Regions from separate parts of the Oryzihumus sp. JJN4-3R genome, predicted to be linked through region 2. Evidence: predicted binding sites of a transcription regulator. Region 2 holds the regulator's gene; each other region holds the start of a gene.

What was found. The regulator HrcA, encoded in region 2, represses chaperone genes, less so after heat shock. The targets are predictions, from matches to a motif close to TTNGCACTCGNNNNNNNCGAGTGCNAA.
Region 1: the regulator HrcA is predicted to act here: its motif matches at 1,007-1,033, upstream of groES (co-chaperone GroES).
Region 3: the regulator HrcA is predicted to act here: its motif matches at 1,341-1,367, upstream of AC3ANM_RS13505 (Hsp20/alpha crystallin family protein).

Annotation. Positions count from the first base shown of each region.
Region 1 is NZ_CM173229.1:3,175,386-3,178,586, forward strand. Features, by position in the region: gene AC3ANM_RS15230 (THUMP-like domain-containing protein) at 1-957, opposite strand, end outside; gene groES (co-chaperone GroES) at 1,190-1,486, shown strand; gene groL (chaperonin GroEL) at 1,587-3,201, shown strand, end outside.
Region 2 is NZ_CM173229.1:3,890,003-3,893,203, reverse strand. Features, by position in the region: gene AC3ANM_RS18555 (16S rRNA (uracil(1498)-N(3))-methyltransferase) at 1-8, opposite strand, end outside; gene dnaJ (molecular chaperone DnaJ) at 12-1,136, opposite strand; gene hrcA (heat-inducible transcriptional repressor HrcA) at 1,189-2,220, opposite strand; gene AC3ANM_RS18540 (DUF3097 domain-containing protein) at 2,298-3,182, shown strand.
Region 3 is NZ_CM173229.1:2,822,403-2,825,603, reverse strand. Features, by position in the region: gene AC3ANM_RS13515 (NAD(P)/FAD-dependent oxidoreductase) at 1-300, shown strand, start outside; gene AC3ANM_RS13510 (dsRBD fold-containing protein) at 377-646, shown strand; gene AC3ANM_RS13505 (Hsp20/alpha crystallin family protein) at 763-1,239, opposite strand; gene AC3ANM_RS13500 (PP2C family protein-serine/threonine phosphatase) at 1,546-2,847, shown strand; gene AC3ANM_RS13495 (TraR/DksA family transcriptional regulator) at 3,057-3,201, opposite strand, start outside.

The DNA of each region.
Region 1 (3,201 bases), 710 kb from region 2:
GGTGTCCACCTCGACGCCGTCGGTCTCGGCCGTGAGCGCGCCCACCAGGCCGGCGCGGATGACGGCCCGGTCGGGCTCGTAGAGGAACTGGCCCACGTCGGCCAGCGACGCGGCCGTCGGCGCCGGCAGCGGCGCGTCGGCCTGGGTGACCGTCGAGGCCTCGCCGCCGGGTCCGAGGACCAGCGCGCTGCGCCCGGCGCGGTCCACGAGGCCGCCCCACCACACCGCGCACTCGAGGACCTCACCACCGAGGGAGGTCCACTGCGCCTCCGCGCCGGGCGGCAGCGAGGTGTGCGGGAAGGCCGGGCTCAGCTTGGCGCCGGTCGCCGGGAGGGCGGTCGCGATCTCGCGGACGGTGTCCCAGCTGGGGGAGATGGCCTGCAGGCTGAACACGCGTCGGGTCCGGCCCTTGGCGTCGGCGACCCCGGGGGTGCGCCGGGCCGGGTCGAGCCACGCGCCGGCGTGCCGGGCCGCCTCACCGGTGGGCAGCTCGGTCTCCTCGACGGTGCGCACCAGGGTGCGGGCCGAGGGCCAGTGACGCAGGTTGACCCCGGCGATGGCCGCGGCCACCTCGTCGGCGTCGACGGCGGTCACCTCCAGGTCGAGCCCGGCGAACGCCATCGCGTCCGAGCCGATGCCGCAGCCGAGGTCGAGCACGTGCTGGACGCCCGCCTCCCGGAAGCGGGAGGCGTGCCGCGCGGCGATCTCCAGCCGGGTCGCCTGCTCCAGGCCGTCGGCGGTGAACATCATCCCGCCGGCGAACTCCCCGAACTTCTCGCGCGCCCTGGCACGCAGCCGCGACTGGGTCAGCGCCGCGGCCACCAGCTCGGGGTCGAACCCGGCCTCCCGCAGTCGCTGGCCGAGCTGCATGGCCGTGGACTCGTCATACGGGGGGAGCGACTGCAGCAGCCCCCATCCCTCGCCCGAGACGAGCTTCTCCACCGCGGCGAGGTCCATGGCGCACATCCTCCCGCATGAGCGGGCCGTGCCGCGCACCGCTCGCCGGCTGGCACTCGAGTTGACCGAGTGCTAAGTGCAGACCTAGATTCTGACTTGGCACTCGCCCCCGGCAAGTGCCAGCCGCGGCCCCACGGCGCGTCGACCCCCGCGACGGCGACGCACCCGCCAGACCGCACCAGAGCAGTTCCACCAACGTCCACATCGACATTCCCGAAGGGGAGGTCAGCACGTGTCGGTTTCCATCAAGCCGCTCGAAGACCGCATCGTCGTGAAGTCCGTCGAGGCCGAGCAGACGACGGCCTCCGGTCTGGTCATCCCGGACACCGCCAAGGAGAAGCCCCAGGAGGGCGAGGTCCTGGCGATCGGTCCCGGCCGCATCGACGACAAGGGCAACCGCGTCCCGCTCGACGTTGCCGTGGGTGACAAGGTCATCTACAGCAAGTACGGCGGCACCGAGGTCAAGTACGCCGGCGAGGAGTACCTCATCCTCTCCGCCCGCGACGTCCTCGCGGTTGTCACCAGCTGAGCTTCTGCTCCGTATGACGCGCCCCGGCGACGTGCCTGACACCAGGTGCGCGTCGGGGCACGTCCGTTGAACCACCCCTTACGACTGAAGGACACACTTCATGCCCAAGACGCTGGAGTTCGACGACTCCGCCCGCAAGGCGCTCGAGCGCGGTGTGGACGCCCTCGCCAACGCCGTCAAGGTGACGCTCGGCCCCAAGGGCCGCAACGTCGTCATCGACAAGAAGTGGGGCGCCCCCACCATCACCAACGATGGCGTGACCATCGCCCGTGAGGTGGAGCTCGAGGACCCCTACGAGAACCTCGGCGCCCAGCTCGCCAAGGAGGTCGCGACCAAGACCAACGACGTCGCCGGTGACGGCACGACGACGGCCACGGTCCTGGCCCAGGCCATGGTCAAGGAGGGCCTGCGCAACGTTGCCGCGGGCGCCGCCCCCGCCGGCCTCAAGCGCGGCATCGACAAGGCCGTCGAGGCGGTCAACACCCGCCTGCTCGACACGGCCCGCGAGGTCGAGGGCAAGGACGAGATCGCCCAGGTCGCCACGCTGTCCGCGCAGGACGCCACCATCGGCGACCTCATCGCCGACGCGTTCGACAAGGTCGGCAAGGACGGCGTCATCACGGTCGAGGAGTCCTCCACGACCGCGATGGAGCTCGACTTCACCGAGGGCATGCAGTTCGACAAGGGCTACCTCTCGCCCTACTTCGTCACCGACGCCGAGCGCATGGAGACCGTCCTCGAGGACGCCTACGTCCTGATCAACCAGGGCAAGATCTCCGCCGTCGCCGACCTGCTGCCGGTGCTGGAGAAGGTCGTCAAGTCGGGCAAGCCGTTGCTGATCATCGCCGAGGACATCGAGGGCGAGGCCCTGTCCACCCTGGTGGTCAACAAGATCCGCGGCACCTTCAACGCCGTCGCCGTCAAGGCGCCCGGCTTCGGTGACCGCCGCAAGGCGATGCTGCAGGACATGGCCGTCCTCACCGGTGGCCAGGTCATCTCCGAGGAGGTCGGGCTCAAGCTCGACCAGGCCGACCTCGACGTGCTGGGCCAGACCCGCCGCGTCGTCGTCACCAAGGACAACACCACGATCGTCGACGGCGCCGGCGCTGCTGACGACGTGGCGGCCCGCGTGCACCAGATCAAGGCCGAGATCGAGCGCACCGACTCCGACTGGGACCGCGAGAAGCTCCAGGAGCGCCTCGCCAAGCTCTCCGGCGGCGTCTGCGTGATCAAGGTCGGCGCGCACACCGAGGTCGAGCTCAAGGAGAAGAAGCACCGCATCGAGGACGCCATCTCGGCAACCCGCGCGGCGATCGAGGAGGGCATCGTCGCCGGTGGCGGCTCCGCCCTCGTCCACGCCTCCGCGGTGCTCGACACGCTCGCGCTCGAGGGTGACGAGGCCACCGGCGCCAACATCGTGCGCAAGGCCGCGGCCGAGCCGCTGCGCTGGATCGCCGAGAACGCCGGCCTGGAGGGCTACGTCGCCGTCTCCAAGGTCCGCGAGCTCGCGGTCGGCAACGGCCTCAACGCCGCGACCGGGGAGTACACCGACCTGGTCAAGGCCGGCGTCATCGACCCGGTCAAGGTGACCCGCTCGGCGCTGCGCAACGCCGCGTCGATCGCCTCGATGGTGCTCACCACCGACACCCTGGTGGTCGAGAAGAAGGTCGAGGAGGAGCCCGAGGCCGGCGGCCACGGGCACGGTCACGGCCACG
Region 2 (3,201 bases):
GCGGTCACCGGCTACTTGCCCAGGAAGGCGTCACGCAGCTTGCCGAGCAGCCCGTGGGAGACCGGGGCGAGCTGGCCCTCGGGACGCTCCTCCCCCCGCAGGACGGCGAGCTGGCGCAGCAGGTCCTCCTGTGCGGCGTCGAGCCTGGTCGGGGTCTGCACGTTGACGTGGACGATGAGGTCGCCGCGACCGGTGCCCCGCAGGTGGGTGACGCCGAGGCCGCGCATGGTCACGACGTCGCCGGCCTGGGTGCCGGGGCGGACCTCGAGGTCCTTCATCCCGTCGAGGGTGTCGAGCTTGAAGCTCGTGCCGAGCGCCGCGGCCGTCATCGGCAGGTCCACCGAGCAGTGCAGGTCGTCCCCACGCCGCTGGAAGGTCTCGTGGCCGGTGACGTGGATCTCGACGTAGAGGTCGCCGGCCGGGCCGGCGCCCTGACCGACCTCACCCTCACCGGCGAGCTGGATGCGCGTGCCGGTGTCCACGCCGGCGGGCACCCGGATCTTCAGGGTGCGACGGGTCCGCACGCGGCCGTCGCCGGAGCACTCGAAGCACGGGTCGGAGATGACCGTGCCGTAGCCCTGGCAGGCGGTGCACGGACGGGAGGTCATCACCTGGCCGAGGAAGGAGCGCTGGACCTGCTGCACCTCGCCGCGACCCGCGCACACGTCACAGGTGCGCGTGCCGGTGCCCGGCTGGGAGCCGTCGCCGTGGCAGGTGCCGCACTCGACGGCGGTGTCGACGGTCAGCTCGCGCTCGGCCCCGAAGACGGCCTGCGACAGGTCGATGTCCACGCGGATCAGGGCGTCCTGGCCACGACGCTTGCGCGAGCGCGGCCCGCGGGCCGCGCCCCCGGCGGCACCGCCGAAGAAGGCGTCCATGATGTCGCTGAAGGAGAAGCCCTGGCCGAATCCGCCGGCCTGGCCGCCGTAGGGGTCGGCGCCCATGTCGTAGGCGCGCTTCTTCTCCGGGTCGGAGAGGACGTCGTAGGCCTGCGAGACGCGCTTGAACTCGTCCTCGGCCTCCGGGCCGGAGTTCACGTCCGGGTGGAGCTTGCGGGCGAGGCGTCGGTAGGCGCGCTTGATCTCTTCTGCTGTCGCGTCACGGCTGACGCCGAGGTCCTGGTAGTAGTCGTTCAACGAAAGTCCTTGTCAGGATTGCGAATCAGGCTCGGGCAGGGTTGGCGGTCGGTCAGGGGGCGAGGATCTCGGAGACGTAGCGGGCCACCGCGCGCACCGAGGCCATCGTCGTGGGGTAGTCCATGCGGGTCGGGCCGAGGACGCCGAGGCCGGCGACGAGGTCACGGCCGGTGCCGTAGCCCGTGCTGACGACCGAGGTCGTCTGCAGGCCCTCGTGGGGGTTCTCGTGGCCGATGCGCACCGCGACGGTGTCGCTGTCGGCGCCCATGGTCCCGAGCAGCTTGAGCAGCACGACGTGCTCCTCCAGCGCCTCGAGCACGGGGCCGATGCTGAGCGGGAAGTCCGTGCCGAACCGGGCCAGGTTGGCCGTGCCGGCCAGCACGACCCGCTCCTCGCGCTCCTCGACGAGGGCGTCGTCCAGGGCCCGCACGACGGCGCGCACGAGGTCCCGGTGGGCCGGCTCGAACCGCTCGGGCAGGGACTGCAGCTGGCCGGCCGCCTCGGTCAGCGGCTTGCCGGCGGCCTCGGCGTTGAGCCGCGAGCGGATGTCGGCGACGAGACGCTCCCCCGTCGGGGCGACCAGGTCGTGGCTGGTCTCCAGGACCCGCTGCTCGACCCGGCCGGTGTTGGTGATGAGCACCACCATGAGGCGGTGCGCGCCGACGGGCACCAGCTCGACGTGGCGCACCGCGCTGCGGGTGAGCGAGGGGTACTGCATGACCGCGACCTGGCGGGTCAGCGTGGCCAGCAGGCGCACGGTGCGGTCGACCACGTCGTCGAGGTCGACGGCGCCCTCGAGGAACTGGGCGATGGCCGCCCGCTCCGCCGGGCTCATCGGCTTGACGGCACTGAGCTTGTCGACGAAGACCCGGTAGCCCAGGTCGGTCGGCACCCGGCCGGCGCTGGTGTGCGGGGCCGAGATCAGCCCCTCCTCCTCCAGCGCGGCCATGTCGTTGCGCACGGTGGCCGCCGACACGCCGAGCTGATGACGCTCGAGCAGGCTCTTCGAACCGACCGGCTCGGAGGTCTGCACGTAGTCCTGGACGATGGCGCGCAGCACAGCCAGGCGGCGTTCCTCACTCACAGGCTCCACCTCCTCAGGGGACGAGCAGTCGAATCTGGCACTCAAACCGGCTGAGTGCCAAGTCTACGATGCCTGCCGTGACGGATCGATACGGCGCCGATGTCCTGTCCGGAGACTGGAAGGCCCCGCGGGGTGGACGCTCCCGCGAGGTGGAAGCCGAGCACGGCCTCGTGGTGGAGGACGTCGAGACGGGGTGGTGTGGTGCCGTGGTGCGGGTGGAGAAGGCCGGCGGGGTGCACGTGGTCCACCTCGAGGACCGGCGCGGCCGCACCCGCGGCTTCAGCCTGGGCCCGGGGTTCCTCCTGGACGGCTCCCCCGTCACGTTGACCCCACCGACCACGGCAGCCCGGGAGGCCGCAGCCGCCGCGCGCGCCGCCGCCTCCCGCACGGCCAGCGGCTCCCGCGCCGTCCACGGCCTCAAGGCGCGGGTCGCCTCCGGTTCGCGGATCTTCGTCGAGGGCCGGCACGACGCCGAGCTCGTCGAGAAGGTCTGGGGCGACGACCTGCGGATCGAGGGGGTCGTCGTGGAGCTGCTCGAGGGCGTCGACGACCTCGCCGCCGCCATCCGGGACTTCGACCCCGGCCCGACCCGCCGGATGGGCGTGCTGGTGGACCACCTCGTGCCGGGGACCAAGGAGAGCCGGCTGGTGCAGGAGGCGCGGGCGCTGCGCCGCTACGCGCCCTACGTGAAGATCCTGGGCCACCCGTACGTCGACGTGTGGGAGTCCGTGCGCCCGCAACGCCTGGGGTGGCAGGCGTGGCCGGTCATCGCCCGCGGCCAGTCATGGAAGCACGGCATCACCGACGCCCTCGGGTGGCCGCACGAGACCCAGGCCGACATCGCCCACGCGTGGAAGCGGATCCTGGGCACCGTGCGGACGTATGCCGACCTCGAGCCGGCGCTGCTGGCCAGCGTGGAGGAGCTGATCGACTTCGTGACCGCACCGGGCGAGGAGGGGTAGGCCTTGCGGCTGCGCCGGC
Region 3 (3,201 bases), 1.1 Mb from region 2:
AACATGCTCGGCGCGGGCACACCCTACGAGAGGGTGCCCTACTTCTACTCCGACCAGTACGACTTCGGCATGGAGTACAACGGCTACGCGTCGGAGTGGGACCAGGTCGTCTTCCGCGGGGACCCCGCCGGCCGGGAGTTCCTCGCCTTCTGGCTGGCCGGTGGCCGCGTCGTCGCGGGCCTGAACGCCAACATCTGGGACCAGGCTGACGGGATCAAGGCCCTGGTGCGCTCCCGCGCCAAGGTCGACCCCGCCCAACTCGCCGACAGCACCGTCGACCTGGGCGACCTGGCCGGCTGACCCCCCGGGGACCTTCGCCCCTGACCGTCCGGGCTCTGGCGCAGCCACGCTGGAGACCACCCGACGGGAGGCCGCCATGACCCAGACCAAGCACTGGAAGGTCGACATCTACATCGACGAGCACGACGGGGAGACGCGCGCCCAGGCCCGGCTGCACCACCCGGACGGCCCGCTGCACACCGGGCACGGCAGCGCCCGGCGCAACCCGGTCGACTCCGAGGTCCCCGAGATCGGCGACGAGCTCGCGACGGCGCGCGCCCTGGCCGACCTCGCGGCCCAGCTGCTGAGTGCCGCAGCGGAGGACATCGGCGCGGTGACCCACAAGCCCGTGCACCTGACGCAGTGAGGGTCCTCCAGGCAACGAGGGTCCTCCCGGCGACAGCCGCCTGAGGACACGCAGCTGCGGGGAGCCAAGGCAACGGGTCCCGGGCGCCGACCCGGGACCCGTTGCCTTGCCGCGACTCAGCCGGCCGGTGGAGCCGGTGCGGCCGGGGTCGGCCCGCTCCCGCTGATGGCCGGCTTCTCGGACTCGGCGCCGACCGACACGGGGATCCGCCGGGGCTTGGACTCCGCGGCCACCGGCAGGCTCAGGGTCAACACCCCGTCCGCGTAGGTCGCCTCGATGCTGTCCACGTCGAGCCCGCGCCCGAGCGTGAGCTGCCGCGCGAAGGTTCCCGTTGGCCGCTCCTGGGTGAGCCATTCCACGTCCTCGGGCTGGGCCGAGCGCTGGGCGCGGATCGTGAGCGTCCGGCCGTCGACACCCACGTCGACCGAGCCGGGGTCAGCCCCCGGGAGGTCGCAGCGCAGGACGTAGTGGTCACCCGACCGGAACAGGTCGACCGGCATCGCACGCACTGCCTGCCCCACCTCGGAGGCCCGGCTGAACATGCGCTCGGTCAGGGCGTCGAGGTCACGGAACGGGTCATAGCTGAAGGCCACCAGAACCACCTCCTCGTATGTCGCGCCGCGGCGGTCCTCGCCGCGGTCGGTCCGCGGTGGGCACGCTGGTTGGTGAGGCGCCCCCGCGCGACACCTTCGGTGTAGCACCAGAGGCATGGGCGGGCCAAGGGACTGGCGGCACGGCATACCCGGCAGTCAGCGCAGCTCACAGATTCCCCCAAAGCAGGCTCACCGAACGCGCTGCTGCGGCACAGTGGCCTGTGAGCCCGCCCCGGGGGTGGCGGGGGAACGGGGGCAGCGATGTCCGGTCGGGGAGCAGTTGTCGAGACAGGGCCTGGCGCGCCCGTGCAGGCTGGCCCGCCCCGGGCCGTCCACCCCGAGCCGGGCCCAGCCGCCGCCCGACGCGAGGAGATGCTGGCCCGCGCGCTGCGCCTGCTCGACGCCCCACTGGAGCTCGAGGACACCGTGTGGCAGACGGCAGAGCTGGCCGTGGGCGGGATCGCCGACTGGTGCCTCGTGGAGGTCCCCGGCGGCGACCGCGTGCGGCGTTGCGCCCTCGACCACCGAGACCCGCAGTGCGCCGACCTGGCGCAACGGCTGCGCGAGGCGCCCGGCACGCGGCTGCTGCTCGGCCTGATGAGCCGCCTGCCGGCCGGGGTCGTCGTCGACCTCGACACCACGACCGGCGACCCCGCCGCCGGGCCCGACGCTCCGGGCTCGGGCCTGCGCCACCTGCTCGCGGGCCTGGGGGCGACGACCGCGCTGACCCTGCCGCTCACCACCGCCGGGCGCCCGGTGGGGTCGATGCTGCTCCTGACGTGCGGGGGGCGCCGGCTGAGCGCCGAGGACCAGGCCCTTGCGGCCGAGCTGGGACGCCGTGCCGGCTCGGCCATCGACAAGGCCCGGCTCCACGGGGAGCTGCAGCAGTGCGTGCACGCGCTCCAGGCGAGCCTGCTGCCACCGAGCCTGCCGCTCGTGCCCGGCGTGCGCCTGTCGGCCCACCACCGCTCGGGCACGACCGGCAGTGACATCGGCGCTGACTACTACGACGTGTTTCGCACAGCGCCGGACCGCTGGTGGGTCACGCTCGGCGACGTGTGCGGCAGGGGGCCGGCCGCGGCGGCCCTCAGCTCGGCGGTGCGTCACCTGCTGAACGCCCTGGCCCACGACACCGACGACCCCGCGCTCGTGCTGCGCCGGCTGAACGACGCGCTGCTCGCCGAGGAGCGGGACGGCCGGTTCACGACCCTGACCCTGCTCACCTTCCGCGCTGACGCCGGCCCCGGTCCGCTGACCCTGCACGTCGCCTCCGGCGGCCACCCCGACCCGCTGGTCCGTGCCTCCGACGGCAGCGTCCGCCTCGTGCGGTGCCCGGGGATGCTCGTCGGCGCCGTGCCCGACGTCGCTATCGAGACCGTCCCGGTCCGGCTGGCCCCCGGGGAGACGTTGCTGCTCCACACCGACGGGGTCACCGAGGCCCGCGACCCGTGCGGGGTCGAGCTCGGCGAGGGGACGCTCGCGATGCTGCTCGCAGCGCGGGACGGGCGCTCCGTCGAGGACCTGGCGGGCGAGCTGGCCTTCGAGGTGGTCAAGCTCGTCGACGGCGAGCTGCGCGACGACCTGGCCCTGCTCACGCTGACCCGCTGACCGTCAGCCGACCCGCCGGAGCAGCGTCGATGCATGTTCTGCGACGGGATCGGGTACGGGTGGGTGAGCACGCTGATCGCCGGCATCGACGGAACTCGTGCTCGGGGGCGCGGCCGCAGGGGACGCGCCCCCTCCCATGCGCGGGGCAGCCACACGTGGCGCAGCCACGACCCGGTCGGCGGCCAGCCGAGGTCAGTGACCGGCTGCGGTCAGCGGCGGACCGAGGCGCACGCGATGCAGGTGCGGGCGGTCGGCCGGGCCTCCAGGCGTGCTCGCCCGATCGGCGCCCCGCAGCGCTCGCACCGCCCGTAGCTGCCGTCCTGCAGCCGCTCGTCCGCCCGGTCCAGGTCCGCC